Regions from separate parts of the Blastococcus sp. SYSU DS0539 genome, predicted to be linked through region 2. Evidence: riboswitches for the same ligand, from Rfam matches in the RefSeq annotation. Region 2 holds a riboswitch; each other region holds the start of a gene.
What was found. Region 2 has a riboswitch for cyclic di-AMP ahead of ACI790_RS10155 (NlpC/P60 family protein). Riboswitches for the same ligand answer to the same signal wherever they lie in the genome.
Positions count from the first base shown of each region.

Region 1: it holds a riboswitch for cyclic di-AMP, as region 2 does, so the genes downstream of both, ACI790_RS12040 (NlpC/P60 family protein) here and ACI790_RS10155 (NlpC/P60 family protein) in region 2, are expected to answer to the same signal.
Region 3: it holds a riboswitch for cyclic di-AMP, as region 2 does, so the genes downstream of both, ACI790_RS11550 (LysM peptidoglycan-binding domain-containing protein) here and ACI790_RS10155 (NlpC/P60 family protein) in region 2, are expected to answer to the same signal.

Region 1 covers NZ_JBJHAF010000008.1:145,373-154,956, reverse strand. Annotated here, with positions in the region: gene ACI790_RS12065 (ArsA-related P-loop ATPase) at 1-161, opposite strand, end outside; gene ACI790_RS12060 (SRPBCC family protein) at 168-599, opposite strand; gene ACI790_RS12055 (AMP-dependent synthetase/ligase) at 756-2,549, shown strand; gene ACI790_RS12050 (glycosyltransferase family 4 protein) at 2,605-3,726, opposite strand; gene ACI790_RS12045 (M48 family metallopeptidase) at 3,723-5,003, opposite strand; gene ACI790_RS12040 (NlpC/P60 family protein) at 5,099-6,181, opposite strand; cyclic di-AMP (ydaO/yuaA leader) riboswitch at 6,199-6,377, opposite strand; gene ACI790_RS12035 (hypothetical protein) at 6,564-6,881, opposite strand; gene ACI790_RS12030 (D-alanyl-D-alanine carboxypeptidase family protein) at 6,971-8,716, opposite strand; gene ACI790_RS12025 (DEDD exonuclease domain-containing protein) at 8,912-9,584, shown strand, end outside.
Region 2 covers NZ_JBJHAF010000006.1:206,585-216,168, forward strand. Annotated here, with positions in the region: gene ACI790_RS10125 (energy-coupling factor ABC transporter permease) at 1-177, shown strand, start outside; gene ACI790_RS10130 (energy-coupling factor ABC transporter substrate-binding protein) at 174-488, shown strand; gene cbiQ (cobalt ECF transporter T component CbiQ) at 485-1,222, shown strand; gene ACI790_RS10140 (energy-coupling factor ABC transporter ATP-binding protein) at 1,219-2,064, shown strand; gene ACI790_RS10145 (cobalamin biosynthesis protein) at 2,061-2,459, shown strand; gene cobA (uroporphyrinogen-III C-methyltransferase) at 2,456-3,667, shown strand; cyclic di-AMP (ydaO/yuaA leader) riboswitch at 3,814-3,966, shown strand; gene ACI790_RS10155 (NlpC/P60 family protein) at 3,981-5,168, shown strand; gene ACI790_RS10160 (MFS transporter) at 5,257-6,486, shown strand; gene ACI790_RS10165 (globin domain-containing protein) at 6,633-7,772, shown strand; gene ACI790_RS10170 (DivIVA domain-containing protein) at 7,769-8,566, shown strand; gene ACI790_RS10175 (DUF4178 domain-containing protein) at 8,730-9,344, shown strand; gene ACI790_RS10180 (DUF2617 family protein) at 9,341-9,584, shown strand, end outside.
Region 3 covers NZ_JBJHAF010000008.1:49,116-58,699, reverse strand. Annotated here, with positions in the region: gene ACI790_RS11595 (CpaF family protein) at 1-15, opposite strand, end outside; gene ACI790_RS11590 (AAA family ATPase) at 249-1,439, opposite strand; gene cpaB (Flp pilus assembly protein CpaB) at 1,436-2,185, opposite strand; gene ACI790_RS11580 (pilus assembly protein TadG-related protein) at 2,196-3,152, opposite strand; gene ACI790_RS11575 (TadE/TadG family type IV pilus assembly protein) at 3,140-3,535, opposite strand; gene ACI790_RS11570 (Flp family type IVb pilin) at 3,636-3,845, opposite strand; gene ACI790_RS11565 (prepilin peptidase) at 4,077-4,751, opposite strand; gene ACI790_RS11560 (APC family permease) at 4,877-6,157, shown strand; gene ACI790_RS11555 (class I SAM-dependent methyltransferase) at 6,186-6,890, shown strand; gene ACI790_RS11550 (LysM peptidoglycan-binding domain-containing protein) at 6,981-7,604, opposite strand; cyclic di-AMP (ydaO/yuaA leader) riboswitch at 7,692-7,788, opposite strand; RNA gene rnpB (RNase P RNA component class A) at 8,051-8,452, opposite strand; gene ACI790_RS11540 (PIG-L deacetylase family protein) at 8,482-9,204, opposite strand; gene ACI790_RS11535 (DoxX family protein) at 9,298-9,584, opposite strand, start outside.

The sequences.
Region 1 (9,584 bases), on a different contig from region 2:
TGCACGCGGAGCCCGGGCACCGCGTCGAGGCCGCTCACCGGGGACGCCTGCCGGGAGAGCAGCAGCGTGCTGCGGCCCTCCCGGGCGGTACGGACGGCGGCGGCCGCGGCGACGGTGGACGTCCCCGCCCCGCCCGGGCCGGTGACCAGCAGGGTGCGCACGCCGGGTCAGCCCTCGACGCGCTTCTTGAGCTCCTTGAGCGCGGTGTCCAGGATGACCTTCTCCGCCTTGCGCTTGATCATCCCGAGCATCGGGATGGAGAGGTCGATGGTGATCGAGTACGTCACCTCGGTGCGGCCGCCGCTCTCGGCGAGGGTGTAGGAGCCCTCCTGCCGCTTCTGCATCTGGCCCGTGACCAGGTGCCAGGAGACGCGGCGGTCGTCGTCCCACGCGTACTCGAGGACGTAGTCGTCCTTCACCGCGCCGGCGTCGAGCACGAAGTGGACGCGACGGGCCCGCCCGTCGTCCCCGGTCTCGAGCACCTCGACCTTCTTGGCGGAGGCGACCCACTGCGGATACGCCGGGAAGTCGGCGATCACCGCCATGACCTCGGCCGCAGGCGCCTCGACGACGATCGACTGGGTGGACTGGTCCGCCATGGGCAGCAGGCTAGCTGCTTCCGGGTGAACGGGCCCCGTCCACCGCAGCACTCGGCTACTGCCGAGTAGCACCAGCCGCTAGATTGACCGGGACGTCCCCGTACCGGGGCCGCGGGCGACGGCGCCTCGTGGCCGGCGGGGAGGAGAGGACCACGCGTGCGCGAGTTCAGCGTTCCTGTGACCACCGAGGTCGGCCCCGACGAGGCGCTGACCGACATGCTGGCCACCAACGTAGCCGAGGCCGGCGCCGAGGTGGGGCTGCGGCGCCGCCGCGGCGGCCAGTGGCAGGACGTCACCTGGGCGGAGTTCGCCGGTGAGGTCGCCGGCGTGGCGAAGGGGCTCATCGCGGCCGGGGTCGCCCCGGGCGACCGGGTCGCCCTCCAGGCGAAGACCCGCTACGAGTGGACCGTCTTCGACTACGCCATCTGGACCGCCGGCGCGGTCGTCGTCCCGATCTACGAGACCTCCAGCGCCGACCAGGTGGCGTGGATCCTGTCGGACTCCGGCGCCACCGCGGTGGTCGTCGAGCGCGACGAGCACGCCACCGCCGTCGACTCGGTCCGGGACCAGGCGCCCGACCTCAAGTCCGTCCACGTGATCGAGGACGACGCGATCGGCACGCTCACCCAGGCAGGCGCCGGCGTCCCGGACAGCGAGCTCGAGGCCCGCCGGAAGACGCTGAACGCCGACAGCCTCGCCACGCTGATCTACACGAGCGGCACCACGGGCCGGCCGAAGGGCTGCGAGCTGACCCACGGCAACTTCCTGTTCGAGATCGACAACGGCATGACCCTGCTCGGCCGGTTCATGAACATGCAGGGCTCGCTGCTGCTGTTCATCCCGCTCGCGCACGTGCTCGCCCGCGTCCTGCAGGTCGGCGCCATCAAGACCCGCACCGTCATCGGGCACACCCCGGACGTGAAGAACCTGGTCGAGGACCTCGGCGGGTTCAAGCCGACGTTCGTGCTGGCCGTCCCGCGGGTGTTCGAGAAGGTCTACAACCAGGCCAAGGCGAAGGCCGAGGGCGACGGCAAGGGCAAGATCTTCGACCGGGCCGCCCAGGTGGCCATCGACTGGTCGCGCGCCCAGGACAGCGGTGGTGCCGGGATCGGCCTGCGGCTGCAGCACGCGCTGTTCGACAAGCTCGTCTACGGGAAGCTGCGGGCCGCGCTCGGCGGGCGGTGCCTCGGCGCCATCTCCGGCGGTGCGCCGCTCGGCGAGCGGCTCGGCCACTTCTTCCGCGGCATCGGCGTCCCGGTGTTCGAGGGCTACGGCCTCACCGAGACCACCGCCGCCGCCTCCGTCAACCACGAGGACGCCTTCCGCATCGGCACCGTCGGCCGGCCGCTGCCGGGCGTCTCCGCCGCGATCGCCGAGGACGGCGAGATCCTGCTGCGCGGCGGCGTGGTCATGCGCGGCTACTGGAAGAACGAGCAGGCCACCCGGGAGGCGATCGACGCCGACGGCTGGTTCCACACCGGCGACATCGGCGAGATCGACGACGACGGCTTCATCAAGATCACCGGTCGCAAGAAGGAGATCCTGGTGACCGCGGGCGGCAAGAACGTCGCCCCGGCGGTGCTCGAGGACCGGCTGCGGGCGCACCGCCTGGTCAGCCAGTGCATCGTCGTCGGCGACGCGCGGCCGTTCATCGCCGCACTGATCACCCTCGACGAGGAAGCCCTGCCGCAGTGGCTGGAGTCCAAGGGCAAGCCGGCCGACCTCACGGTCGCGCAGGTGCGGGAGGACGCCGACCTGCAGGCCGAGCTCGACGCCGCGGTCAAGGACGCCAACAAGGCGGTGTCGCAGGCCGAGGCGATCAAGAAGTTCACCGTGCTGGACACCGACTTCACCGAGGACAACGGGATGCTGACCCCGAGCCTCAAGCTGAAGCGGAACGTCGTCATGAAGCAGTTCGGCTCCGAGGTGGACGCGCTCTACACCCGCTGAGCCCGCCGCCCGACCGGGCCCCGTCCCACCACCGGTGGGACGGGGCCCGGTGCGTTCAGGGCTCGAGCAGGTGGGCGAAGTCGGCCGCGATGGTCGACCACGACCACCGCTGCTCGACCCAGGCCCGGCCGGCGGACCCCAGGGCGCGGGCCCGGTCCGGATCGTCCAGCAGGCCGTTCAGGGCGGCCGCCACGGCAGCGGGTGAGCGCGGGTCGACGACGTGGCCGGTGACGCCCTCCTGCACCGCCTCCGGCGCCCCACCGGAGGTCCCGGCGACCACGGGCCGGGCGCAGGCCGCCGCCTCGAGGAACACCATCCCGAGCCCCTCGACGTCCAGCCCGCCGCGACGGGTGCGGCAGGGCATCGCGAAGACGTCGCCCGCCGCGTAGTGCGCGGGCAGCTGCCCGTGCCCGACGGGGCCGGTGAGGACCACCGAGTCCTGGAGCCCCGCCCGGGCCACGGCGCGGCGGAGGGATGCCTCGGCCGGGCCGCCGCCGACCAGCAGCAACCGGGCGCCGGGGTGCCGGGCGAGGACCTGCGGCCAGGCCGCCACGAGCACGTCCTGGCCCTTGCGCGGGACCAGCCGGGAGACGCAGACCACCACCGGCGCCTCGCCCAGCCCGTACCGGTCGCGCACCGCTGCCCCGTCGGCCTCCGGGGTGAACCGGTCGACGTCCACACCCGGGGAGAGCTGGGCCAGCCGGGCGCGGCTGCCGAGCGCCGGCGCGAGCCGGTCCCGGGTGTACTCGCTGATGTAGGTGACCACGTCGAGGCCCGCGGCGATCCGCTGCATCACCTGGCGGCTCCCCGGCAGGGCGACCCAGCCCGTCTCGTGCCCGTGGGTGGCGCCGACGAGGTGCCGCACGCCCGCCGCGCGCAGGGTGGGGGCCAGCAGGCCCAGCGGTGCGGCCGCACCGAAGAACGCGGTGTCGCAACCGAACCGGTCGACGAGTTCGACGGCCGCCCGGGCGGTGGCCCGCGTCGGCAGCAGCATTCCCGTCGGGCGGCGCACCACGGGGTACGGCAGCGCAAGGTCGTGCTCGGCCGAGCCGGGCGAGTCCGACGCCAGCACGACCAGCGAGTCCGGCGGACGGCGGGCGAGCAGCGCCGCGACGAACGTCTGGATGCCACCCTGCCGGGGCGGGAAGTCGTTCGTGACGACCAGCGTGCGGGTCATGGTCCCTCCAGGAGCAGCCAGTCCTCGGCCATGGCGATGCGCTCGGCCGCGGTCGGGTGGCTGCCGAAGAACCAGTGCCAGGCGGCCGGCGGATCGGGGTCGGCGAGGTTCGACGTCGCCAGCCGTTGCTGCATGCCGATGAAGGCCTCCGGGTCCCGGGTGAGGTCCAGGGCGCGGAGATCGGCCCGTTCCTCGATCTGCCGGGACACCAGGTTCTGCACCGGGGTGGCGATCAGCCCGCCGACCGCCACCAGGAAGAGCAGCAGCGGCACGACGCGCGGATCGCCGGGTGAGTCCGCGCCCGCGCGCCGCACCAGGCGCGTCGACGTCAGCAGCCATCCGGCCAGCGCGGTGGCCGCCCCGGCACCGAGGGCGCCCATGAGCGTGCCGGTGAGCACGTCGTCGGTGGCCACGTGCCCGAGCTCGTGGGCGACGATCGACTCGATCTCCGCGTCCGGCAGCTCGGCGAGCACCGTGTCGTACAGGACGATCCGCCGGGTCGACCCGAAGCCGGAGACGTAGGCGTTCAGGGCCGTGGTCCGGCGCGAGGCGTCGGAGACCAGGACGTCCTGCACCGGGGTGCCGTTCTCCTCGGCCAGCGCGAGCAGCTCGGTGCGCAGCTCGCCAGCCGGAAGCGGCGTGAAGGTGTTGAACGCCGGCTCGATGACGACCGGGTAGAGGAACGAGCCGACGACGACCAGCGCGGCCGCCGCCCCCCCTGCCCAGGCCCACCAGGTGCGCGGGGCCCGGCGGACCAGCCACAGGACGGCGAGGACGACCGCGGCGCTGATCGCCGCGCTGATGGCCACCGAGACGGCGACGTCGCGCAGCCAGAGCCCCCACCCGCGGGTGGAGAGGCCGTACCGGTGCCGGACGGTCTCGGCGTAGGCGGACACCGGGAGGGTCACCAGGCGACCGACGACCACGAGGGCCGGCACCCCCACCAACACCTGGACGAACCACCGGCCGCCGAACGGTGCGGCCACGGCACGCACCAGCCGCCCGCCGAGCCGGGTCAGGCCGAGGGCCGCCGAGACGGCCAGGCTCAGCGCCAGGGAGAGCAGCGAGGCGGGGCGGAGCGCGGCCGCGAACGCCTCCGCCCGGTCCAGCTGCGCGGGAGGCAGCCCCGCGGAGGGGTCGGGAGCCGTGTAGCCGCCGGGCGGCTCGGGCAGCACGTCCCACGGCGTGCGGACGGCGATGGCGACGGCGAGGGCGATCCCGAGCACGACCGCCGTGACCAGCGCGGCCCGAGCGTCTGGCCGCCCTCCCCGGTTCACCCGGCCGATCCTAGGTGCGCCGTCCCGCTCGCCCGGGAGACGGCGAGGGCCGGCGACCTCCGAAGAGGTCGCCGGCCCTCGTGGCACGGATGCCGTCAGCCGGCGATCCGCCGGGCGCCGTTGTAGCCGCCCATCGAATCCACGCCGGCCACCTTCACCGGCTGGCCGGAGGTGGAGGCGTGCACCATCTGGCCGTTGCCGATGTACATGCCCACGTGGCTGACCGGGCTGTAGAAGAACACCAGGTCGCCGGGCTGCAGCTCGCTGCGGGAGACGGCCTTGCCCATCTGGGACTGCGACCTGCTGGAGTGCGGCAGGGTCACGCCCGCGGCGGCGTAGGCGTAGGACGTCAGCCCCGAGCAGTCGAAGGCGTTCGGCCCACCGGCACCCCAGACGTAGGGATCGCCGAGCTGGGCCAGGGCCGTGTTCACGGCCACCTGGGCGGCGGCGCTGGGAGCGATGACGCCGCTGGGCGCCGGCGCCGGCAGGCTGTCGCCGCCGTGGGCCCGGGCCACCTCGGCCTGCTGCGGCGCGGTGAGCGCGTCGTACCGCCGCTGGTAGTCGGCGATCCTCGACTCGAGGTCCTCCTGCTTCGCGGCGATCTCGTCCACCACGCGCTGGGCGTCGGCGGCGGACGCTGCGGCGGCGTCCCGGGACTCCTCCGCGTCCTCGGACGCCAGCGACGCCTCGGAGAGCACCGCGTTGGTGTGCCCGGCGATCGCGTCGAGGGTGCCGAGCTGGGACACCAGCTGGTCAGCGGAGTCGCTGGACAGCAGGATGTCGAGCTGCGACATGCCCCTGCCGGTGTAGGCGCTGCGGGCGAGCCGGCGGATCTGGCCGTCGAGGGCGTCGAGCCGGACCTGGGCCGCTGCGGCCGCCTCGGTCGCCGCCTCGGCGTCGTCCCGGTGGCGGTCCAGGGCGACCCGCGCCTCGTTCAGCTCCTCGGAGGCGACCTCGAGCTCATGGCTGGCCCGGGCCACCTCGGCCGCGACCTCGTCGGCCGTGCCGGGGACGGCGCTCGCGGCGCCGGGGAGGACGGTGACGGTCAGGGCGGCGGCGGCGCCGACCAGCAGGCCGGAGCGGAGGGGGCCGAAGCGGCGGGCGCTCGACGAGCTGCGCCGGCCGGCGGCGAGAAGCTGTTCGGGGGCGTGCGTCAGTAGTGCGTGAGGGGTCGCCACGTGCGGCGGCTCTCCGTTTCTTCCACTGCAACCGCCGACCGAGTTAGCTGACGGGTTCGGGCTGGGAAGACTGGCCCTATCCCCCACGGGCCGGCGAACCGGCCGCGGGAGAACTCACCCCAGAAGTGCGGTGGGTCCCCGGTACACCCCGGGCGCCGGTGCTGCACGCCGCGCGGTGATTAGGCGGTGTCCGGTCGAGGCCATCCATCGACGGATGACGACCACCCGGCCGAACGGCGACGACCATAACGACCGTGATGCGCCTGTGACAAACGGCAACAGCTGACACGTGTGTGGCGGGCGTCCCGCCCGGCACGGCGCGCCTACCTGCGCATTCACCCGGTCGGGTGAACGCCGGGCCACCCCGACGGGCACGGATCGATCAGCCCGTGCGCCGTCCGGACCCCTCGCCGCCGTGCCCGTCGGAGCCGTCCGGATGCCGCAGGGGTGGCACCAGGCCACCGTCGGCCAGCGCCCGCACGGCCCGGCGCTCGACGTCGTCGAACTCCACCACCACGCCTGGCGGCGGCACCACGACGTCCTCCGCGGCCGCCGCCGACCCGCCCCGGGCGCGGCCGGTCATCGGGACCACCACCGGGTCGGTCCCCTGCCATCCCGGTGGGGCGCCGAGCAGGACGGTCACCACGCAGTCGGCGCAGCCGGTCCCCCGGACGGTGCAGGTGTCGCAGTCGATGAGCATCGCTTCTTCTCCTCCGTGAGTCGTTCCGCACGGTAGGAGGAGACACCGACATTTCCGCCGCGCCGCCGTCCGGCGCGCGCCCGGGGGGCTCAGGTGCCCGCGTACTCCCAGTGCCAGGGCTCCTCGCGCCCGTTCCCGGGATCGGCCCAGGTGGGGTGCAGGAAGCCGAACCGGCCGGCGTTTGCCACCATCCAGGCGTACTGCGGCGTGCCGAAGGTCTGGACGCCGCCGCACAGGTCCACGGCGAGACCCCAGCCGTGGTTGCTCGTGCCGGGGATCGCGGCGAGGGCCGGCTTCTCCCCGTACAGCCGCACCTGGCCGGCGTAGCTGCGGTAGGAGTCGGTGAGGCAGAGCGGAACCCCGAACGCGGACGTGAAGGCGGTGGCCATGGCCCGGTACGCCGCCGCCGCGTCGCAGCGCAGCGAGTGCCCGCCGACGCCCAGCGGGCACATCGCGCTGGGCGGGATGAGCCCGTTGGGGTACCCGCCCCAGGCCCGGCCGCCGTCGTAGCTCGGCGGGTAGACGGTGTTGCCGCACTCGGTCCGCAGGGCGCCCGCGGCCGGCCCGGGGACGGGGACGGCGGGCCGCCGGCCCAGGCTCGGCCGGCCGACGGCCAGCACCTGGTCGGCCGGCAGGGTCCGCACCACGACGGCGCCGGCCCGGGCGTCGGCGGCGAGCATCGTCCGCGGGTCCAGGGCGATCCCCACGTGTCCGAGCCCGGCCTCGCCGGAGCCGAGGAAGACGAGGTCTCCGGGGAGCACGTCGGCGGCGGCCACGGGGGTGGTGGTCGCGAACAGCTCGCCCTGCGTCGCCGGCAGCGGGACGCCGGCCCCCTGGTACGCCGCCTGCACGAGGGTGCCGCAGTCCCAGGAGTCGGGCCCCGCCGTCCCCGGGGCGTACGGCCGGCCCAGCGCCTCCATCGCCGCGCTCACCGCCGCCAGCGTCTCGGCGGGCAGCACCAGCAGCGAGGTCGGCTGCCCGGGCAGCTGCGCCACCCCGCGCTGGGCACCACCCCCGGTGGCCCCCACGGGCGCCAGGCGGTCCGGCAGGCCGCGCGCCGGGTCGCGCAGCGCGGCGGCCGGCAGGCCGTCGACGCCCGCGGCGCGCAGCTGGTCCACGTAGGCCCGCCAGCTGGCCGCCGTCTGCTCGTTGACCTCCACCTGCTCGCGCTGCAGCCGGGCCAGCTGGCGATCGACGACCTGCAGCGCCTCGTCGAGCTCCGCGGTGACCGCGTCCGCGGACGCCTCAAGCTCGGCGACCCGGGCGCTGACCTCGTCGGCCCGCGCCTGCGCCTGCTCGAGCGCGGCCCGGGCCCGCTGCTGCCGGTCCAGGGCGTCCCGCCGGTGCCCCTCCGCGATCCCGATGATCTCGGCGGCGTGCGCGTCGACGGCGGCGAGGAACCCCATGGCGGAGAGCACTTCACCGGGATCGCCCGCGCTGAGCAGGAGGGTCAGCGGGGTGAGCCCGCCGCCGTCCCGGTAGACGGCCGAGGCGTAGCCGGCCACCTCGCGCTGGAAGCCGGCCAGCACGCCCTGGGCGTCGGCGAGCACCGCCTGCGCCTCCTCCACCCCCACCTGCGCCTCGGCGAGCGCCGCGCGGGCGGCGACGACGTCGTCCTGCCGTGCCCGGAGGTCCTGCTGGACCTCGGCGGCGCGCCGCTGCAGCCGGTCCAGGTCACGGCTGTCCAGCACGCCCGAGGTGCCGCCCGGCTGGTCGCTGGGCGCGGCGGCCACCGGCCCCGCGGGCAGCAGCAGCACCGCGCAGGCCGCGAGGACGGCCACCACCGTCCCGCGCCGCGCCGCGGCGGCGAGCCGCGACCAGGTGCGCGCGAGCATCGTGTTCCCTTCCCCGATCCGGGCCGGCGGCGGTGCGGGCGGCTCCACCGGCACGAATGTTGTCCCGCGCACCCCGCAGAAGCCAAGTGGCGGGGCGACCGCGGGGCCCGGCACCCCCCGGTCGGGGGGTGCGGGACGGCCGGCCGGCGGCGCGCGTCCCCCGGACTGTCAGCACCCCGCCCTAGCGTCCGCCGCGTGCCACCCACCGCTCCGCCGCGCTACCAGCAGGTCTCCATCGCCGACGTCGGGACGCCGCTGGCCCAGGTGACCTTCGTCGTCGTCGACCTCGAGACGACCGGCGGCTCTCCGAAGGACAGCGCGATCACCGAGATCGGCGCGGTGAAGGTCCGCGGCGGCCAGGTGCTCGGGGAGTTCCGGACACTGGTCGACCCCGGCCACGAGATCCCGCCCTACATCAGCGTGCTGACCGGCATCACCTCCACGATGGTCGCGACGGCGCCGCGCATCGGCGCCGTCCTCCCGGCCTTCCTCGAGTTCGCCCGCGGGGCGGTGCTGGTCGCGCACAACGCCCCGTTCGACCTCGGGTTCCTGAAGGCGGCCTGCGCCGAGAGCGGGCTGGCCTGGCCCGCCGCGGCATCGGTCGACACGGCCGTCCTGGCCCGGCGGCTGCTCAGCCGCGACGAGGTTCCCAACTGCAAGCTGGCGACCCTCGCCCCGTACTTCTCGGCCACGACGTCGCCCACGCACCGGGCGCTCGACGACGCCCGCGCCACGGTCGACGTCCTCCACGGCCTCTTCGAGCGGCTCGGGCCGCTGGGCGTCACCACTCTCGAGGAGCTCACCGGCCTGACCCGCACGGTCGACCCGGAACGCCGCCGGAAGCGGCACCTCGCCGACGCCGTGCCGC
Region 2 (9,584 bases):
GCCCTGGTCAAGTTCCTGGGGGTCTTCGCGGTCACCCAGGTGCCGCTGGCGATCGCGGAGGGGCTGCTCGGCGTGCTGCTCTTCCGCGTCCTCGCCGTCAACGCCCGCCCGGAGCTGGAACGCCTCGGCGTCCTGCCCCCGGCGCCGACGGCACCAGCCACCGGGAGCCCGGCGTGAACCGCCGCCGGCTGGTGCCCGTGGTCCTGGTGCTGGCCGTGATCGCGCTGGTCGCCGTGCCGCTGCTGCTCGACGGCGGCACCGCCGAGTACGGCGGCACCGACGCCGCCGTCACCGCGGAGCTGGCGGCCGGCGGGTACACGCCCTGGTTCGAGTCGCTGTTCAGCCCCGCCGGCGAGGTGGAGTCCGGGCTGTTCGCGCTCCAGGCCGCGCTGGGCGGTGGCGCGCTGGGCTACGTCCTCGGCCGGTTGCGCGGGCGGCACCTGGCGCGCGCGGCCGAGGTGCCGCCCCCGGGAGAGGCCCCGCGGTGACCGGCCTCGCCGTCGACGACGCGGCGTGGGCCAGCGCCTGGCGCAGCCGCGCCCCCGGCGACAAGCTCCTGCTCTGCGCCGGCCTGCTCCTGTGCGCGCTCGCCCTCCCGCCGTGGCCCGGCGCCGTCCTGGTGGGGGCGACCGCGGTGGCGGCGGCGCTCGGGCCGGCGAAGGTACCCGCGCGCACCTTCGGCCGGGCGATCCGGTGGCCGATGACGTTCATCGTGGTCGGCTCGGTGACCGCCGTCGTCACCCTGGACGGCGGCGGACTGGGCTGGGCCCCCGACGCGGCGGATCGGGCGGCTGCGCTGGCGGGGCGGGCGGTCGCCGCCAGCGCGGCGGTGCTCCTGCTGGCCACCACCACCCCGATGTCGGACCTGCTGCCGCTGCTGCGCCGGCTGCGCGTGCCGCCCGCCGTGGTGGAGATCGCCTCGGTCACCTACCGGTTGCTGTTCGTGCTGCTCGACAGCCTCGGCACCGTGCGCGAGGCCCAGGCCGCCCGGATGGGCTGGTCGACGCCGCGCCGCTCGTACCGCTCGGCCGGGATGCTGGCCGCCGCCGTCCTGACCCGGTCGTGGGACCGCGCCCGCCGGATGCAGGAAGGCCTGGCCGGCCGCGGGATGGAGGACGGGCTGCGGGTGCTGCCGGACGCGCGTCCGTCGTCGCGGCCCTTCCTGGCGCTGGGCCTCGCGCTGCCCGTCGCGATCGCGGCGGTCACCCTGGTGGCCCGGTGAGCCACCGCACCCTGGCCGCCTCGGGTCTGGTCGCCGGCTACCCCGGCGCCGCCCCGGTGCTCGACGGCGCGGCGGTGACCGTCCCACCGGGCCTGCGACTGGCGCTGCTGGGCGCCAACGGCTCGGGCAAGACCACGCTGCTGCGCTGCCTGTCCGGAGCGCTCCGGCCGGCCGCCGGCACCGTCACCGTCGATGGCGAGCCGCTGGCGCACACCCGGCGCGGCCTGCGGCTCCACCGGCAGGTGGTCCAGCTGGTGCTGCAGGACCCCGACGACCAGCTGTTCAGCGCCTCGGTCGGCCAGGACGTCTCCTTCGGCCCGCTGAACCTGGGCCTGGCCGAGGACGCCGTCCGGACGCGCGTGGCCGAGGCGCTGGAGCTGCTGGGCGTCGACCACCTGGCCGCCCGGCCGACGCACCAGCTCTCCTACGGCGAGCGGAAGCGGGTGGCGATCGCCGGCGCGGTCGCGATGCGACCGTGCGTCCTGCTGCTCGACGAGCCGACCGCCGGGCTCGACCCGACCGCGGTGGCCGCCACCCTCGCGGCGCTGACCCGCCTGCAGGAGCACCACTCGACCGTGGTGATGAGCACCCACGACGTCGACCTCGCGCTGCGCTGGGCCGACGAGATCGCGGTCGTCGTCGACCGCACCGTCGTCCAGGGCGCCCCCGGTGCGGTCCTCGCCGACGGCGACCTGCTCGGCCGGGCCCGGCTGTCCCGCCCGTGGGCCCTGCGGATCGGCGCGCGGCTGCGCGACCTCGGGCTGCTCCCCGACGGCCCGCTCCCCCGGGACGCCGCCGGGCTGCTCGCCGCGCTCCCCGACCGGCCGGGGGTGCCGACGTGAGGACGGTCGGCGTCGGGCTGACGTCGGGGGTGAGCGCCGCCGAGGTGCTGGCCGCGGTGGACGCCGTCCTCCCGCCGGTCCCCGGTCCGGTGCGGCTGGCCACCGTGGACACCCGGGCGGCCGAGCCGGGCCTGGTGGCGGCCGCCGCCCAGCGCGGCTGGGCGCTCACCGGCCACCCGGCGGCGGACCTGGCCGCGGTGCGGGTGCCGTCCCCGTCGGCAGCCGTCGCGGACCGCGTCGGCACGCCCTCGGTGGCCGAGGCGGCCGCCCTGCTCCGGGGAGGCGTCCTCGTCGTCGGCAAGACGGTGCACGGCCGGGTGACGGTCGCCGTCGCCCGCCCGGCGACGGCGACGCGCTGCCCCGTCCCGACCCCGACCACCGAGGAGGAACCGTGACCACCGATCGCGCCGGCGAGGTGCTGCACCCGGTGGGGCTCCGGCTGGCGGGCCGCCGGGTGGTCGTCGTGGGCGGCGGCGCGGCGGCGCACCGCGGCGTCGCCGGCCTCCTGGCAGCGGGCGCGCTGGTCACCGTCGTCGCCCCCGCGGTCACCCCGGCCCTGGCGTCGCTGGCAGCCACCGGCGCGGTCAACTGGCAGCGGCGGCCCCGGACCGACGGCGACCTCGACGGCGCGTGGTTCGCCCTGGCCGCAACCGGCGATCCCGCGGTGGACGCGGCGGTCGCGGCGGAGGCGGAGCGGGCCCGCGTCTTCTGCACCCGGGCGGACGACCCGGCGTTGGCCAGCGCGGCGCTGCCGCTCGGCGACGGGACGCCACCCGTCCGCTCGCCCGGCCCGGACGGCGGCGCCGGGAGCGTGGTGCTCGTGGGAGGCGGCCCGGGCGACCCCGGGCTGATCACGGTGCGCGGCCGGCAGGCGCTCGCGGAGGCCGACGTCGTGCTGGTCGACCACCTGGCCCCCCGGTCGCTGCTCAGCTCTCTCGCCCCGGGCGCCGAGGTGATCGACGCGTCCAAGCTCCCGCGCGGCCGGTTCATGGCGCAGGAACGGATCAACGCGCTGCTGGTGGAGCACGCGCAGGCCGGCAAGCGGGTGGTGCGGCTCAAGGGCGGCGACCCGTTCGTCTTCGGCCGGGGCATGGAGGAGCTGCAGGCGTGCACGGCCGCCGGCGTGCCGGTCGAGGTCGTCCCCGGCATCACCAGCGCCGTCGCGGTGCCCGCCCTCGCCGGCATCCCGGTCACCCACCGCGGCCTGACCCACGAGTTCGTCGTGGTCTCCGGCCACCTGCCGCCGGGCCACCCGCAGTCGCTGGTCGACTGGCCGGCGCTGGGCCGGCTGCGCGGCACCCTCGTGGTGCTCATGGGCGTGGAGACCGCCCCCGCCATCGCCGCGGCGCTCGTCGAGCACGGCAGGTCCCCGGAGACCCCGGTCGCGGTGGTGGCCGACGGCTCCACCGCCACCCAGCGGTCGTTGCGGACGACGCTCGCCGAGCTGCCCGTGGCGCTGGCCGCCGCCGGCATCCGGCCCCCCGCCGTCTGGGTGGTCGGCGACGTCGTCTCGCTGTCCACGGGGCGGGAGCGGCTGGAGCCGGCCACCGTGATCCCCGCCGCATCCGACGCGATCACGGCGGAAACTGCGGCATGTCGGTAACCGCATGTGAGCATTCGTATGGACTGCCGTGAAAGTTCCGGACGAAGTCGTCCGGGCGGATGGTGGGAGCCGGGTTCGGCACCTAGCGTGAGCTCGTCCGGACGGACCCGTCCGTCGCTCAACCGGTGACAGCCGCCCGGACGCCGCCGAACCACCCGCCGGCACCAGCCGGCACCAGGACCGGGGACCCATCGCAGTCCCGGGGTGAAGCGACCGACGGCCCTCCGGGGGCGCCGGACGCCGGGCGTCTTCCCGCCCGAACCCGTCAGCTAACCCGGTAGGCGGCCGTGGAAGAAAGGAAGACCCGCCGCACATGGCGAGTTCGCTCAGCCCTGCCCACCGCCGGATCACCGGCCGTCGGGCCCTGCTGGCCCTCGTGGCCGCCGGCGGCGTCGCACTGACGCCCCTCCCCGCGTTCGCCACCCCCGAGCGGCCGGCCACCTCCCAGGACGCCGCGCAGCTGATCGCCGAGCGCGCGCACGACCTGGAGGTGCTCACCGAGCGGTTCAACGAGACCCGGGAGCAGCTCAAGGCGACCCAGCAGGCGGCCGACCGCGCGGCCGAGGAGCTCGCCGCCGCGCAGGACGCGCTGGCGGAGGCCCAGGACCGGGTCCGCACCGTGGCGCGCAGCGCCTACACCGGCGACGGGCTCGGCACGCTCGAGGCCATGCTCACCAGCGAGTCGGCCGGCGACCTCGTCGACCGGGTCGGCCTGCTCGACACGATCGCCGAGCACAACAACGGCGTGCTCGGCCAGGCGCGCCGGGCCGGCGAGGACGCCGACCGGGCGCAGGCCTCGGCCGAGCAGGCGGCGAAGGACGCCCAGGCCCACGTCGACCGGGTGACCGCCGAGCGGGCGCGCCTGGACCAGCAGATCGCCGACTACCAGGCCCAGTACGAGCGCCTCACCGAGGAGGAGCAGCGGGCCTCGCGCGCCGCCGCGGAGCGGCACGCCGCCGAGGAGGCCGCCGCGCATGAGGCGGCGGCCCAGGAGCCGGCGGACGCGCAGCAGGCGCCGGCCGCGGCGGCCCCCGCCCCGGCCGCGCCGCGCGCCTCGGCCCCCGCCGCCGCTGCTCCTGCTCCGGCTCCCGCCCCGGCTCCGGCCGCCGCGGCGCCGGCACCCCCGGCGCCGGTGGCCGGCGGGAGCGGTGCGGCCCAGACCGCGGTGAACACGGCCCTGGCCCAGGTGGGCGACCCCTACGTGTGGGCCGCCGCCGGACCGAACGCCTTCGACTGCTCCGGCCTGGTCCAGTACGCCTACGCCGCGGCCGGCATCTCCGTGCCGCACTCGAGCCGGATGCAGTCGACCATGGGCACCCCGGTGTCCCGGTCGGCCCTGCAGCCCGGGGACCTGGTGTTCTTCTACAGCCCGGTCAGCCACGTCGGCATCTACATCGGGAACGGGCAGATGGTGCACGCCGCGACGTCCGGCGTCCCGGTGAAGGTGGCCTCGGTCGACTCGATGGGCGGCTACAACAGCGCCCGGCGGATCGCGGGCTAGTTCTCCCCGGCGCGCGGGGCGGGTGACCGCCCCGCGCGCCGCCGCCTGCCCGGGGGCTCCCCGGCCGGGCGTGCGACCATCGCGTTCCGTGCGGGTCGGGACACGGGGAGAGCTTCCCCGCGAGGTCAGGGTCCTGGCGGTCATCGCCTTCGTCGTGGCGCTGGGCTTCGGCATCGTCGCGCCGGCCATCCCGCTCTTCGCCCGCTCCTTCGGCGTCGGGACCACGGCGGTCGGGCTGGCGGTGAGCGCCTTCGCGTTCTTCCGGTTCGTCTCCGCCTTCAGCGGCGGCACGCTGGTCGAGCGGTTCGGCGAGCGGCTGGTGCTCGCCGCCGGTCTGGTCATCGTCGCCGTCTCCACCGGTGCGGCGGGGCTGGCCGGCTCCTTCCCGCTGTTCCTCGGGCTGCGCGCGGCCGGCGGCGTCGGCAGCGCCATGTTCACCGTGGCCGCCCTCTCCCTGCTGCTGCGCGTCGCCCCGCCGTCGCACCGGGGCCGGGCGGCCGCCACCTGGCAGGGCGGCTTCATCCTGGGCGGCATCGCCGGGCCCGCGGCCGGCGGGCTGCTGGCCGAGCTCTCGCCCCGGCTGCCGTTCTTCCTCTACGCCGGGTTCCTGCTCGTGGCCGGCGGCGTCGGCGTGCTCATGCTGCGCTCGGCCGAGCCGGACCCGGCGGCCCCCGAGGCGGGGGACGTCGCCTCCCCCGACCTCGCCGCCGGGCCGATGCCCCTGAGCACGGCGCTGCGCTCGCGGGTGTACCTCGCCGCGCTCGTGGCGAACTTCGGCGTCGGCTGGGTGCTGTTCGGCGTCCGCAACTCGCTGGTGCCGCTGTACGTCACCGAGGAGCTCGGCCGGACCGTCGCCTGGGCGGGCGCCGGCCTGCTGGTCGGGTCGGTGGCCCAGGCGCTGGGCCTGCTGCGGTCCGGCCGGCTGGTGGACGGCTGGGGACGGCGGCCGTCGCTGGTCGTCGGCGCCGCACTGGCCACCGCCGCCATGGCGGTGCTCGTCCTGCCGCCGGTGATCTGGGCCTTCCTGCTCTCGATGGCGGTCTTCGGGCTGGCCGCCTCGCTGCTGGCCAGCGCCCCGGCCGCGCTCGTCGGCGACATGAGCGCCGGGCGGGGTGGGCGGGTCGTGGCGGTGTTCCAGATGTCGGCCGACCTGGGGGCGATCGCCGGCCCGTTGGTGGCCGGCTGGCTCACCGACGTGGCCTCCTTCCAGGTGGCGTTCGGGGTGAGCACCGCCGTCCTCGCGGCCGGCCTGGTCGGGGGCCTGGTCATGCCGCGCGAGGCGCCCCGCCCCGCCGCGGTCGCGGCGTCGCCGGGCTGACCGGCCCGGGCAGAAACATCGGCTGCCTCCGTGTGGGGGCGGCCGAGCCGGGGAAGGGGCAGACCCGAGCGCGCAGGCGTGCTCGCAGACCGGAGCCGACGTCGGCGCTCGCGCAGCCGGACGGACCACGCCGCGAGGGGGCACGCATGGACACCGCCGCGATGCGGGCCAGTTTCGCGAAGGCCGCGGCGACGGGCGACGAGGCCCCGCTGTACTTCTACTCGCACCTGTTCCTGAGCCACCCCGAGACGCGGGCGATGTTCCCCGTCTCCATGGCCCACCAGCGGGACCGGTTCTTCCACGCCCTCGGCGAGGTCGTCTCGAACGTCGACGACCTCGAGGGCCTGGTGCCCATCCTCAAGCAGCTCGGCTACGACCACCGCAAGTTCGGCACGCTCCCGGCGCACTACCCGGCGGTCATGCCGAGCCTGCTGGCGACGCTCGAGCACTTCGACGACGAGTGGGACGAGCACCGCGCCCGCACCTGGACCGAGGCCTACGAGCTCGTCGCCTCGGTGATGATCCAGGGCGCCGAGGAGTCCGCCGACCACCCCGCGACCTGGCGGGCCGAGGTCGTGCACCACGAGCGGCGCGCCGTCGACGTAGCCGTGCTGCGGGTGCGCCCCGAGGCGCCGGTGGACTACCTGGCCGGGCAGTCGCTCTCGCTGGAGATCGACCGGCGTCCCCGGCTCTGGCGCTACTACTCCCCCGCCAACGCGCCGCGGGACGACGGCACGCTCGACCTGCACGTCAAGGCCCGCCCCGGCGGCCCGGTGAGCACCGCGCTGGTGCGCAGCACCGAGGTGGGCGACCTGATGAACCTCGGCCCCCCGCTCGGTGACCTGACGCTCGGCGACGGCTCCGACCGCGACCTGCTCCTGGTGGCCGGCGGCATGGGTCTCGCCCCGCTGGAGGCCCTCGTCGACCAGGTGCACCGCCACGGGCCCGCCCGCCGGGTCGACCTCTTCGTCGGCGCCCGCACCGAGGCCGAGCTCTACGACCGCGCCGCGCTGGAGGCCCTGCAGCAGACCTGCCCGTGGCTCAGCGTCACGTACGCGGTGTCGGACGACGAGGTGTCGGGCCTGGAGCGGGGCGACGTCGGGGACGTGGTGCTCCGGCACGGTCCGTGGTCGAGCCGCGAGGCGTACGTGGCCGGTCCCGCGCCCATGGTGGAGCAGACCGTCGCCGGACTGCTCGAGCACGGCGTGCCGCGGGAGCGCGTGCGCAGCGAGATCTTCGCCCCCAGTCGACCGGGGCCCAGTGCCGAGGGGAAGGTGACCGAATGACCACCACCGATGCGTCCGGGACCGGAGGGCACGACCGACGGCTCACACCGGCGCAGATCCGCAGCACGCGGTTCCCCTCCGGCACCATGCTGCACCCCGGCTACGACCAGGCCTCGGTCGACCACTTCCAGCAGGTGGTGGCCGCGGAGCTGAGCACGCTGACCGCGGAGGTGGAGACGCTGGCCGGCGAGCGCGCCCGCCTGCGGGAGCAGGTCGCCGTGCTCGAGCAGCGGCTGGACGGCGCCCCGGTGCCGCAGCCACCGAGCGAGCAGGCGGTGAAGATCCTGGCCAGCGCCCAGCAGACGGCCGACGAGTACGTCGCCGAGGCCGAGGACTTCAGCCGGCAGATGACCACCGAGGCCCGCGACCAGTACGAGGAGCAGCTGCGGCTGGCGCGGGAGAACGCCGGGGCCATCATGCAGGCCGCCCAGGAGGCCGCCGCCCGGCTCACCGGCGGGAAGGCGCTGGACGACGACGCCGCCCCCGGCTCCCGGACCGCCGCGGAGCTCGAGGAGCAGGTCGCCTTCCTCAAGGCCTTCGCGCAGGCCTGCCGCGCCCAGCTGCGGGCCTACCTGGAGGCGCTGCTCACCGACGTCGAGACCGAGTGGGGGCGGGTCGACCCGGCGCTGGCGCCCCAGGCGCTCGCGGCCCCTCCGCAGCCGGGGCGGCGACCGGGCGGCACCCCGGCACCGCAGACGTCGTTCCACGGCAACAGCGCCGCCGGCCCCGGCCAGGACGACGAGGACGACGTGGACCGGGCGGCCCCCGCGGCGGCGCACACGTCCGGCGGCTGACCGGGCACCACCGCGGTCCGCGTCGGGCCTGCTGAGCCGCCCGGTCGACGGCGGACGGGCCCGGTCGACGGCGGGCGGGCCCGCGGGCGCGGAGCCCGTCCCGCGGACCCGGCGCGATAGGTTCTCCCCGGCCCGTCCACCGACCGCCAGGAGGCCACCCGCGATGTCCGACGTGCTCCTCGTCCTGCTGATCGTCGTGCTGGTGGCCCTGGCCGTCCTCGCCGCGGTCATCCTCGTGCTGCGCCGGCGGAACCTCGCCCGGGCCGCCGGCCCCCGCCCCCGGGTGGACCCGCTGGCCGACGAGCCCGATGTCTACGACCCGCACAGGATCGGCGTCGGCGACGTCATCACCTACGCCGGGATCGACCACGTCGTCCGGGGGACGATCGTGCTCGAGGAGGGCGGCATGACCTGGCGCGAGCACCTCCTCGACGGCTCCACCGGCCGCCGCTGGCTCACCGTGGAGGACGACGAGGGCGACCTGGAGATGACCCTCTGGATGCGCCGCGAGGGCACCAACCTGACCCCGGACGGCGACGTGATCCTCGACGACCGGGTGCACCGGCAGATCGAGCGGGGCCGGGCCGCCTACACCGCCGAGGGCACCACCGGCACGCCGGCCACCGGGACCGTCGACTACGCCGACTACGCCACCGCGGACAAGACCGGCCTGCTGGCGTTCGAGCGCTGGGCGCCGACCCAGTCGTGGGAGGTCTCCACCGGCCGCGCCGTCAGCCGCGGCGAGCTGACCGTCTACCACCGGACGCCCGAGGCATGAGCCTGCACCAGCTCGCCGTCGAGCCGCGGGACGTCTCCGCCGCCGCGCTGGGCCTGCTGCTCGACGGGCCCGCCCCGGAGACGCTGGCGCAGCTGCGGCTGCCGGGGCCCGACGGCGGTTCGCTCACCCTCGGGGTCCTCGGGGCGTCGCACGTGGTCACCGCCGCGGCAGGCGGCCGGCGGCTCACCGAGGAGGTCTCGTGCGACGCCGTCGGCGCCGGCGGCCGCCCGCTCCCCCGCG
Region 3 (9,584 bases), on a different contig from region 2:
CGACGGATCACTCATCCGAGCACCCATCCGCTCGAACAACGCCTTCGCCACCCGGTCCTTCAACCGACCCAGCGCATCCACCGGCGCCACCACCGACGCCGGAGCCACCGGACGCGGCACCGCCTTCACCGGACGGGGCTCCGGCACCGGCGCTGTCGGTGCGGCGAGCAGGGGCGAGACCTCGTCGGCCTGGGAAGAGGCCTCGGGGGATGTACCGCCGCGAGCGGCCTCGAGCCGGTTCAGAAGGTTCACGACGCCGCCCGGTGCTTGGCCCGGTAGCGGCTCGGCCGCACGATCGGGGTGGCGGAGAACCGGGACACCAGCCGGCGCAGCTCCTTGACCATCGGGTCGCGCCCACCGCTCTCCAGGATCGGCACGCCGGTGTTGGTGGACGCCGGCACCGCGGCCGATCGGGGCAGGACCACGTCGATGCCCGTGCCGATCGCCGTCTCGACGTCCCGGACCGACAGGCCGCCCTTGGGGTCGGCGAAGTTCATGACCACGTGCCGGCCGGCCGGGATCATACAGAGCTCGCGGAGCACGTCGAGCTCCTTGCGCAGCCCGCGGACACCCGGGACGTCCATGCTGCTGAGCATGACCACGTCGGTGGCCCGGTCGAGGGCGGCGAGCGTCTGCTCCGACAGCCCGGGTGCGGTGTCCACCACCACGTACCGGAACTCCCGGGCCAGCGCGGCCAGCAACCGGCTGACGTCCTCGCCGGTCACCGTGTCACCGGCCGCGGGCGACTCCGACCCGCAGACCGCGTACATCCCGCTCGGGTGCTGGGTCAGGAACGTCTTCAGCACCATCGTGTCCTCGCTGGCCGGGCCCCGGACGACGTCCGGCAGGGTGTACTCCGGCTGCAGCGCCAGCGCGCTGGCGACGTCGCCGAACTGCACGTCGAGGTCGACCAGCACCGTGGACTGCGGCGCCGCCGCGGTGAGGCCGATGGCGAGGTTGGTGGCCACCGTCGTCTTGCCCACCCCGCCCTTGGGCGAGGCGATCGTGATGACCCGTCCTGTGTACCGGGCCGTCTCCTCGAGGGGCCGCAGCACCCGCCGGCGGCCCGTGGCCGCGGCACCGGCCCGCTCGACCGCCGACCGGATCTCCGCGGCCTCCGCGTCCAGCGGGACCAGGTCACGGATCCCGGCCCGCATGGCCGCCTGCCACATCTCCGGGACCGGGTCCGCGAGGAGGACGACGCTGATGCCCGGGCACTGCACGTCCAGCCGGCCGGCGAGGTTCAGCACCTCCTCCGCCGGTGCCAGCGGGCCCAGCAGCAGCACCTCGGGCAGCTCCCCGTCGGCGAGGAGCTCGAACAGCCGGGCCGGGTCGGCCGGCAGCCGGCCGGGAGGCAGCACGTAGACGTCGCCGTCCACCGCCGCGGACACGCGCTGCTGCAGGGCCTCGTCGGCCCCCGCAAGGACGACGCGGCTCATGCGAACGCCTTTCCGTAGATGTTGGTACCGGTGATGACCTCGGTGCCCGAGGTGTCGGTTCCCTCCGGTTCCAGGGAGAGCCAGAGGGTGCCGTGCTCGGCGCCGAAGACGACCGCCTCGGCCTCGGCCGCCGGGAGCGCCAGGGTGACCATGACGCTGCCCGTCGGCGCGGCGCTGCCGGCCGAGGCGGTCTCCACCCCTTCGGCGGCCGGGTCGGCGGGCGGCGGGGCGCCCTGCACCTGGGTCACCAGGACCCGGTGCAGGACGGCGTGCGTGGCCCCCCCGGCGTCCTGGGTCAGGGAGACGAAGACGCCGACGGTGTCCCCGGCGGACAGCCGGCCACCCACCGCCCGCTGCGGCTCCAGCAGCACGCTGACCTCGGCGGCGCCGGCCGGGACGGGGACGGTGCCGGGGAGCCGCAGGTCACCGGGCTCGGCGAAGCGGCCGGCCAGGAGCTGCTCCCCCGGCTGCAGGTCGACGGTGGTCACGCGCCCGGCGAGGGCTTCCAGGTCCTCGACCGCTCCGTCGGCAACGGCCTTGGCCGGCAGCAGCTCGGTGGCGACCATCGCCCCGAGCTCCTCGGCCGGGGTGCCGATCGGCACCGGCGTCCGGACGACGAGGACCTGGACGGTCTCCGTCCCGGCGAGCGCGCGGGCGTCGGCGCCCTGCACGTAGGCCAGCAGCACCACGGCACCGGCTCCGGCGAGGAGCAGCGCCGCGACGGCGGCGATCAGACGACGTCTCACGGGAGCGCCCCTATCGGATGAGTCGGAGGATCGATGCCCCGAGCTGCGGGGCGTCCGGGCTGTACGAGAAGGCGTCGTCGAGGTCGACGAACTCGGTGAAGTAGCCGCTCACGCACCGGTCGTCGCCCTTGCACGGCTTGGCGTCGGTGGAGAACTGGCCGCCGAAGTGGAACCCGGTGATGTGGAAGGCGGCGTAGCCGAACACGTGGTACCAGGCGTTGGTGCCGGAGTCGCCGGAGGAGTCGAACAGCGGCAGCAGCACCGTGTGCCCGACCCAGGAGTTCAGGTAGGCCGGCGTGCAGGTCGACGGCGGGGTGTTGCCCGTCGACGAGTACGACCGCTCGTTCCGGGCGCTGGCCGCCTCGCACTCCGCCGGCGGCGTGTCGAGGTACGCGAAGCCGCCGGGGACGACGAGGTTCGACGGGCCGGTGCAGCCCACGGTGTTCGAGCTCTTGGTGAAGTGGATGGTGTGCTCGATCTCGCTGGAGGGTTCTCCCCCGCCGGTCTGCTGGAGGAACTCGCACCACGAGAAGGTCAGCGGGAGCACCGCCGTCCCGCGGTCAGGAGCGCCCCACGCCACGGTGGCCGTCGCCGCCACCTCGGTGGCGTCGTGGCCGATCACCGGCGCGAACCAGTGCTCCTTGGGGGTGCTGCCCGCGACGGTGACGCTGGTCGGGTTGCTGGAGAGCACCGGCTGGCCCGCCGTGGCCTCACCGGCGTTGGCGACCACCAGGCTCTGCGCCGTCGTGAGCATGTCGCCGCAGTTCCCGCGGGCGCAGTCCTGGGCCACGGCCAGGGCTGCGGCGTCCGCTGCCACCTGGAGCCGGGCGCGCTCGGCGTACAGCGCACCGACGTCGACGGCGATCGCGGCGAAGCCGAGCATCGGCACGAGGAGGAGGGCCAGCAGGACCGCAGAGGCACCGTGCTCGTCGCGCCGGAGCCGGCGGCGGAAGGTCAGCCGTTGCACCGCATGACCCCCGTTCCGGTGAGGTCGACGCCCGCGCCGAAGAAGCCGGTGAGGAAGGGCATCGGGTAGGTGATCGTGACCCGCACGTTCGTGCTGCTGCCGCCGGTCGCCGGGCAGGACACCGGCGTGACGACGATCTGGTGCGGGGCGATGGCGGGCGTGAGGGCTGAGGTGGCATCGAGGACGGCGGCCCGGGCGAGGGTCGGGTCGTTCTGCAGCGCCATGGCGCGTGCGCCCTCGCGGGCGGCGGCCGACAGGGTGCCCTGGACCTGGAAGGCCCGCCCGAACTCGGCGATGCCGAGGACGAGCACGATCAGCAGCGGGACGATGAACGCGAACTCCACCGCCGAGGCGCCTCGTTCGTCGCGCAGTCGCTGGGTCATCCGTGCTCACCGCCTCTCCTGGTCTAGGGCTCCTGCCCCACGGCGCAGCGGCCGGGTGTCGGCCGCTGCGCCGTGAGGGCAGGGAGGGAACCGCAATCGGTCAGGCGACCGTGCCGCCGAGAGCGGTGACGATGGAGGTGAAGAGGGTGTTGAGGCGGCCGCCGAGCGCGATGACGGCGGTGATGATCACGACGGCGATCAGGCCGACCATGAGGCCGTACTCGACGGCGGTGGCGCCCTTCTCGTCGCGGTTGAGGCGGCCCTCGACGAAGGAGGTCAGGGTGGCGATGGCGGCGTAGACGTTGAGCACGGGAACTCCCTGGGGTGCGAGGCCAGCGGGTCCGGATCGGATGACCCGGCTTCGTGGCGACAGGGGTCCCATCGGGCCGGCACGGCGGTGGCTTGAGCGTCAGTCACCCGATCGGACGACAGGCCTCCCCCCATCGGGGGCGCGGCCGCCGTTCAGCTCACGGAGAGCGACGGGATCCGCACCGGTGCCGTCACCGGAAGACGTCGGCCCGACCGGTCGGCCTCTTGAGCGTCAGGCCGTGGCTGTGCTCCACAGCACGATGAGGGCGGCGCCGGCCAGCATCGCCGGGCCGAACGGCAGCTCGCTGCGCAGTCCGATCCGTCGCACGGCCAGCAGGGGCAGCACGACCAGGGCCTGCACCACGAACCCCAGGGCTCCCCCGAGCACGACCGCGGTCCAGCCCAGCCAGCCGAGGTAGAGGCCGAGCAAGGCGGCGAGCTTGACGTCGCCCATGCCCAGACCGCTCGGCGCGATCAAGGCGAGGACTAGGAAGGCCGCGAAGAGCACCCCCGAGCCCATGACCGCGCGCAGCAACGCGGGCCAGTTCCCCTCCACCGCCGCCGGGATGACCAGGAGCGCGACGCCGACGACGACGGAGGGGACGACGACGCGGTTGGGCAGCAGCCGGTGCTGCAGATCGACGAGGGCGAGCAGCAGACCGGCACCGGCCAGGAAGAGGAAGGCCGGCAGCTCGGCCACCGCGCCGAAGCGCAGGCCCACCAGGCCGAACAGGACCGCACCGACGAGCTCGAGCACCGGGGGCCGGACCGCGACAGGTCCGGGGCCGACCAGGTCCCGCACCCGGACCTCCGCCGGCCACGGGAAGCGGCCGGCGGCCCGGTTCACCAGGTGGCCGACCGGGATCCCGGCGATGGCCGCCACGAGGGCGACGGCGGTACCGCTCACCGGCGCACTGCTCCCATGCCGGCCACGATGACACGGCGCCGGCGCGGCGCCCTGCACCGCCGCGCCACTCCGGGCTCCTCCCCACCCCTTAGGGTCGCCGGCGTGCGCTGCGATCGCGGGCTCCGGTGAGCACCGGCCCCGGGCTCGCCCGCCGGCTGGGCACCACCGACGCCGTCGTCATCGGGCTGGGCTCGATGATCGGCGCCGGGATCTTCGCCGCCTTCACCCCGGCGGCCCGCGCCGCCGGAGCCGGGCTGCTGATCGGCCTGGCCCTGGCGGCGGTGGTGGCCTACTGCAACGCGACCGCCTCCGCGCAGCTGGCCGCGCAGTACCCGCAGGCCGGCGGCAGCTACCTCTACGGCCGGGAGCGGCTGGGGCCGTGGTGGGGGTTCCTCGCCGGCTGGGCGTTCGTCGTGGGCAAGACCGCCAGTTGCGCGGCCATGGCGCTGACCTTCGCCGCGTACGCCGTTCCGCAGCCCTGGGAGCGCCCGGTGGCGGTCGCCGCCGTCGTCGCGCTCGTGGCGGTCAACTACCACGGGGTGACGCGGACGGCCAGGCTCACCCGCGTCGTGGTCGCCGTCGTGCTGGCCGCGCTCGCCGTGGCGGTCCTCGCCGCGCTGGCCGCCGGCACCGCGGACCCGGCCCGGCTCACCGGCTGGGCCGACGGACCGTACGGCTGGTACGGGGTCCTGCAGTCCGCCGGGCTGCTCTTCTTCGCCTTCGCCGGCTACGCCCGGATCGCCACGATGGGCGAGGAGGTCCGGGAGCCGGCCCGCACCATCCCCCGCGCCATCCCCGTCGCGCTGGGCATCGCCGTCGCCGTCTACGCCTCCGTCGCGGTCACGCTGCTGTTCGTCCTCGGGCCCGCCGGGATCGCCGGCACGGCGACCCCGCTCGCCGACGCCGTCGCCGCCGGGAGCTGGGACTGGGCCTCGCCGGTCGTCCCGATCGGGGCGGCCGCCGCCGCGCTCGGGGCGCTGCTGGGGCTGGTCGCCGGGGTGGGCCGGACGACCCTGGCGATGGCGCGGACCGGAGACCTCCCCCGCCCGCTGGCCGCGGTGCACCCGCGGCACCGGGTGCCGCACCGGGCGGAGGTGGCGCTCGGGGCGGTGGTCTGCGTGCTCGTGCTGACGGTCGACCTGCGCGCGGTGATCGGGTTCTCGTCGTTCGGCGTGCTGCTGTACTACGTCGTCGCCAACCTCGCGGCCTTCACCCAGCCGGCCGAGCACCGGCGCTGGCCCCGGGCGCTCCAGGCAGCCGGGGTCGCCGGGTGCCTGGTGCTGGCGGCCACCCTGCCGTGGCCGTCGGTGGTGGCCGGCGCGGTGACCCTCGCCGTGGGGGCCGGGCTGCGCGCCCTCCGGCTCCGCCGCTCGCCTGCCGAGGGCGCGGCCGACCACCGTGCGTAGTGGCCGCCGGTGGCCCACACTGCCGAAGGTGACCGTCGACGAGCACACCGCCTCCCGCACCGCTGCGACGGGGTCCTACCAGGGGCACGGGGTGCACGCCGCCCCGGGGGTGCACGAGTACGCCGTCGAACTGGCCCGGCGCGTGCTGCCCGAGGGCGGCCGGATCCTCGAGGTCGGTGCCGGGTGCGGCGCGCTGGCCTGCCGGCTGCGGGACGCCGGCTTCGACGTCGTGCCGACCGACCTCGACCCGCCGCACGACTGGATCCACCGGCTCGACCTGGACCACCCGGAGTGGACCGACGAGACCCGGGGCCCCTTCGACCTCGTCGTGTGCGTGGAGACGCTGGAGCACGTGGAGAACCCCCGGCAGGTGCTGCGCTCGATCAGGTCGCTGCTCCGGCCCGGCGACCGGCTGCTGCTGAGCACGCCGAACATCACGCACCCGCACTCGCGGCTGAAGATGTTCCTGCGGGGGGCGCCGTTCATCTTCGGACCGGGGCACTACCACCAGCCCGGCCACATCTCGATCCTCCCCGACTGGATGCTGACCGAGCACGTCCGGCTGGCGGGGTTCGGGGACATCCGGGTGACGACCGGGGGCAGCACCTGGTTCGCGGGGCCGCGCCGCCTGGTCCACCGGGTCGAGATGGCGCTGCTGTGGGTGCTCGGGGTGCGGCTGCGGGCCGATTCGGGCGAGGGCATCTGCACCTTCGTCACCGCTGTCGCCGTCTGACCGCCGGCCAGCCCCGCGGAGACGGCTGAGCGCCCCCTGCCCGGACCCGGGCAGGGGGCGCTCGCCGTCAGCGGTGGGCTCGGTGGTCGGTCACCCGGCCGGCGCGAAGGCGACGTGCGGGTGGTCCATGTGGTTGGCCGTGGCCGAGCCGCGGTCCTCCATGGCCTGCCACGTCCAGCCCGTCCACGGACCGGCGATCCGCTGCTGCCAGATCACGTAGTCGACGCCGAACCGGCCCGCGTTGTCGATCGCGTACTGGGCAACGGCGTCGCCCTTGGCCGCGTCGGCGTAGACCATGAAGTCGGCCGCGCGGCCCGCCGTGGGGCTGTGGCCGGGGCGGGTGAGCACCGTCGAGACGCCGAACTGCTCGGCGACCTCCTGGACGGCGGGGCGGACGTGCGCGTCCCACTGCGCGTAGGCCTCCGAGGTCGGAGCCGGGACGGGCCGGTCCGATCGGCTGGCGCGCTCGGGAGCCGCCGCGCCGGCGCCGCCGATGGTGAGCACCTGACCGACGCGCAGGACGTTCGGGTCGGCGCCGATCGTGTCGAGGTTGGCCTCGTGGATGCTGCGCCACGTGGTGCCGTGGTCGGCCGCGAGCCGGCTGAGGGTGTCACCGGAGCGAACGGTGTGCTCGCCGGTGTGGGCCGCCGCGGGCCCGATGGCCCCCAGGGTGACGGCCGAGGCCGCCGCGAGGACGACGGCCGGGTAGGCCACGGCCCTCACGGCGCGGTTGCGGGTGGAGCGGGATCGACCCGTGGTGCGGGAGCTGATGCGCATGGCGTGGTGAGCCTCTCGCCGCCTGCGGAGTTAGCTGTCGGGTTCGGGCGAGAGCTGCCCGGCCGCAGGACGCGGCTTCACCCCGAGGTCCCGGAGGGCCGTCGAACGGTGGGTCCCCCGCGCCTGCCCGTCGTGTCGACGCCTCCGGTGGCCGTGGGCAGGTTCGGCGGGCGGCCATCCGGGCCCGCCGATCGGCGGACGGGAGGAACGGTATGCAGGCCGGACGCCCCCCAGGAGATCGTTCCCGACCTTTCTGCGGACCCTCCGCGCGGACGCACGCGGAGTCACGAACCGAAAGCACAGCGCCCGGTTTGACCCGATCGGGTGAGCGTGCCGCCGCACCACCGGCCGGCATCCGCGCCGCGAGCCTGCCCGGGGGACGACGGACGAGTCGGCCTGTACGCCGGGTTCTGTCCACGGGCGCCTTGCGGCCTCCCGATGGGCGGTCATCCATCTAGGCCTGCCGTTGCCGGCAGGCTCCAGCGGTCTACCCGCAGGCTCGGGCGGGCCGCCCTCGAACGCCTGCGCGAAACGGCGGCGGACCGCCGTTCCTTCTTGACCTAGCTCCGGGTGGGGTTTACCGAGCCACGCCGGTCACCCGGCGTGCTGGTGGTCTCTTACACCACCGTTTCACCCTTACCAGCGCACGCGCTGGCGGTCTGTTTTCTGTGGCACTGTCCCGCGGGTCACCCCGGGTCGCCGTTAACGACCACCCTGCCCTGTGGAGCCCGGACGTTCCTCGGCGACGGGATCTCCCCCGCCGACGCGACCGCCCAGCCGACTCGTCCGTCGTGCCCGCGAGTCTAGGGGGTGGTCATCCCCAGTAGAGCGTGAAGCCCACCCGGCGGCCGCCGTCCTCGGTCAGCGTCGCCATGTCGATCTGCTGCCGCGCCTGCTCCTCGACCGGCTCGTCCGACAGCGCCTCGAGGTACCGCCGGTGCTCGGTGAGCGAGGCGACCGCGGCCGCCACTCCCCCGCTGACGTCCATCGCGTGCGGGGGCTCGCCGCCCATGTGCTGGACCGCCACGTACTGCACGCCGGTCCACCGCTCCTCCGCGAGGTCCGGGAAGATCCACTCGTTCGCCGCGTCGGCGACCGCGTCGAGCACCGACCGGGTCAGCGCCCGGTGGTCGGGTGAGTTCAACGCGATCGGGCTGACGCCGGGCGCCGTCCAGCTGTCCCCGCCGTGCAGGGTGACCACCAGCTCGGGGCGGTGCCGCCGGATGCCGGCCGCCAGCTCGCGGCGCAGCTCCGGGCCGGCCACGAGCACGCCGTCGCGCTGGTCCAGGAACTCCACCTCGGTCACCCCGACGACGGCGGCCGACGCGCGCTCCTCCTCCTCGCGCAGCGGGCCGGCCTCGGCCGGCGGCATGCCGGCGATCCCCGCCTCGCCCCGGGTGGCCAGCAGGTAGTGCACCTCCTTGCCCGCCGACGTCCACACGGCGACGGCGGCGGCGAGGCCGTACTCGATGTCGTCGGGGTGGGCGGCGACGACCAGGGCGCGCTGCCAGTCGTCGGGCATCGGAGCTGTCGGCATGGCCCGAGTCTGCCGCGACCGCGGACCGCACGCTGCGGTCGCGGACCTCGCGACGCAGCGGGAGGCCGGCGACTCTCCGGCGAGGACGGCGGGTCAGCCGCCCCGGGCCACCCGGAGCGCGGCCCGCAGCATCGGCAACTGGAAGGGGATCCGCGCCGCCGCCACCGTCAGCCCGACGGGCGAGCGCCGGGTGGCCCGAAGGGTCTGCAGGTGCGCCGGCAGCACCCCGACCAGCAGCCCCACCGCCGCCCAGCCACCGGCACGCCGGGTCGCGGGCACCGCGAGCAGCGCCGCGGTCGCCAGCTCGACGACCCCGCTGCCGATCACCCACGGCCGGGCCGGTCCCAGCTCCGGCGGGATCATCCAGTCGTAGACCTGCG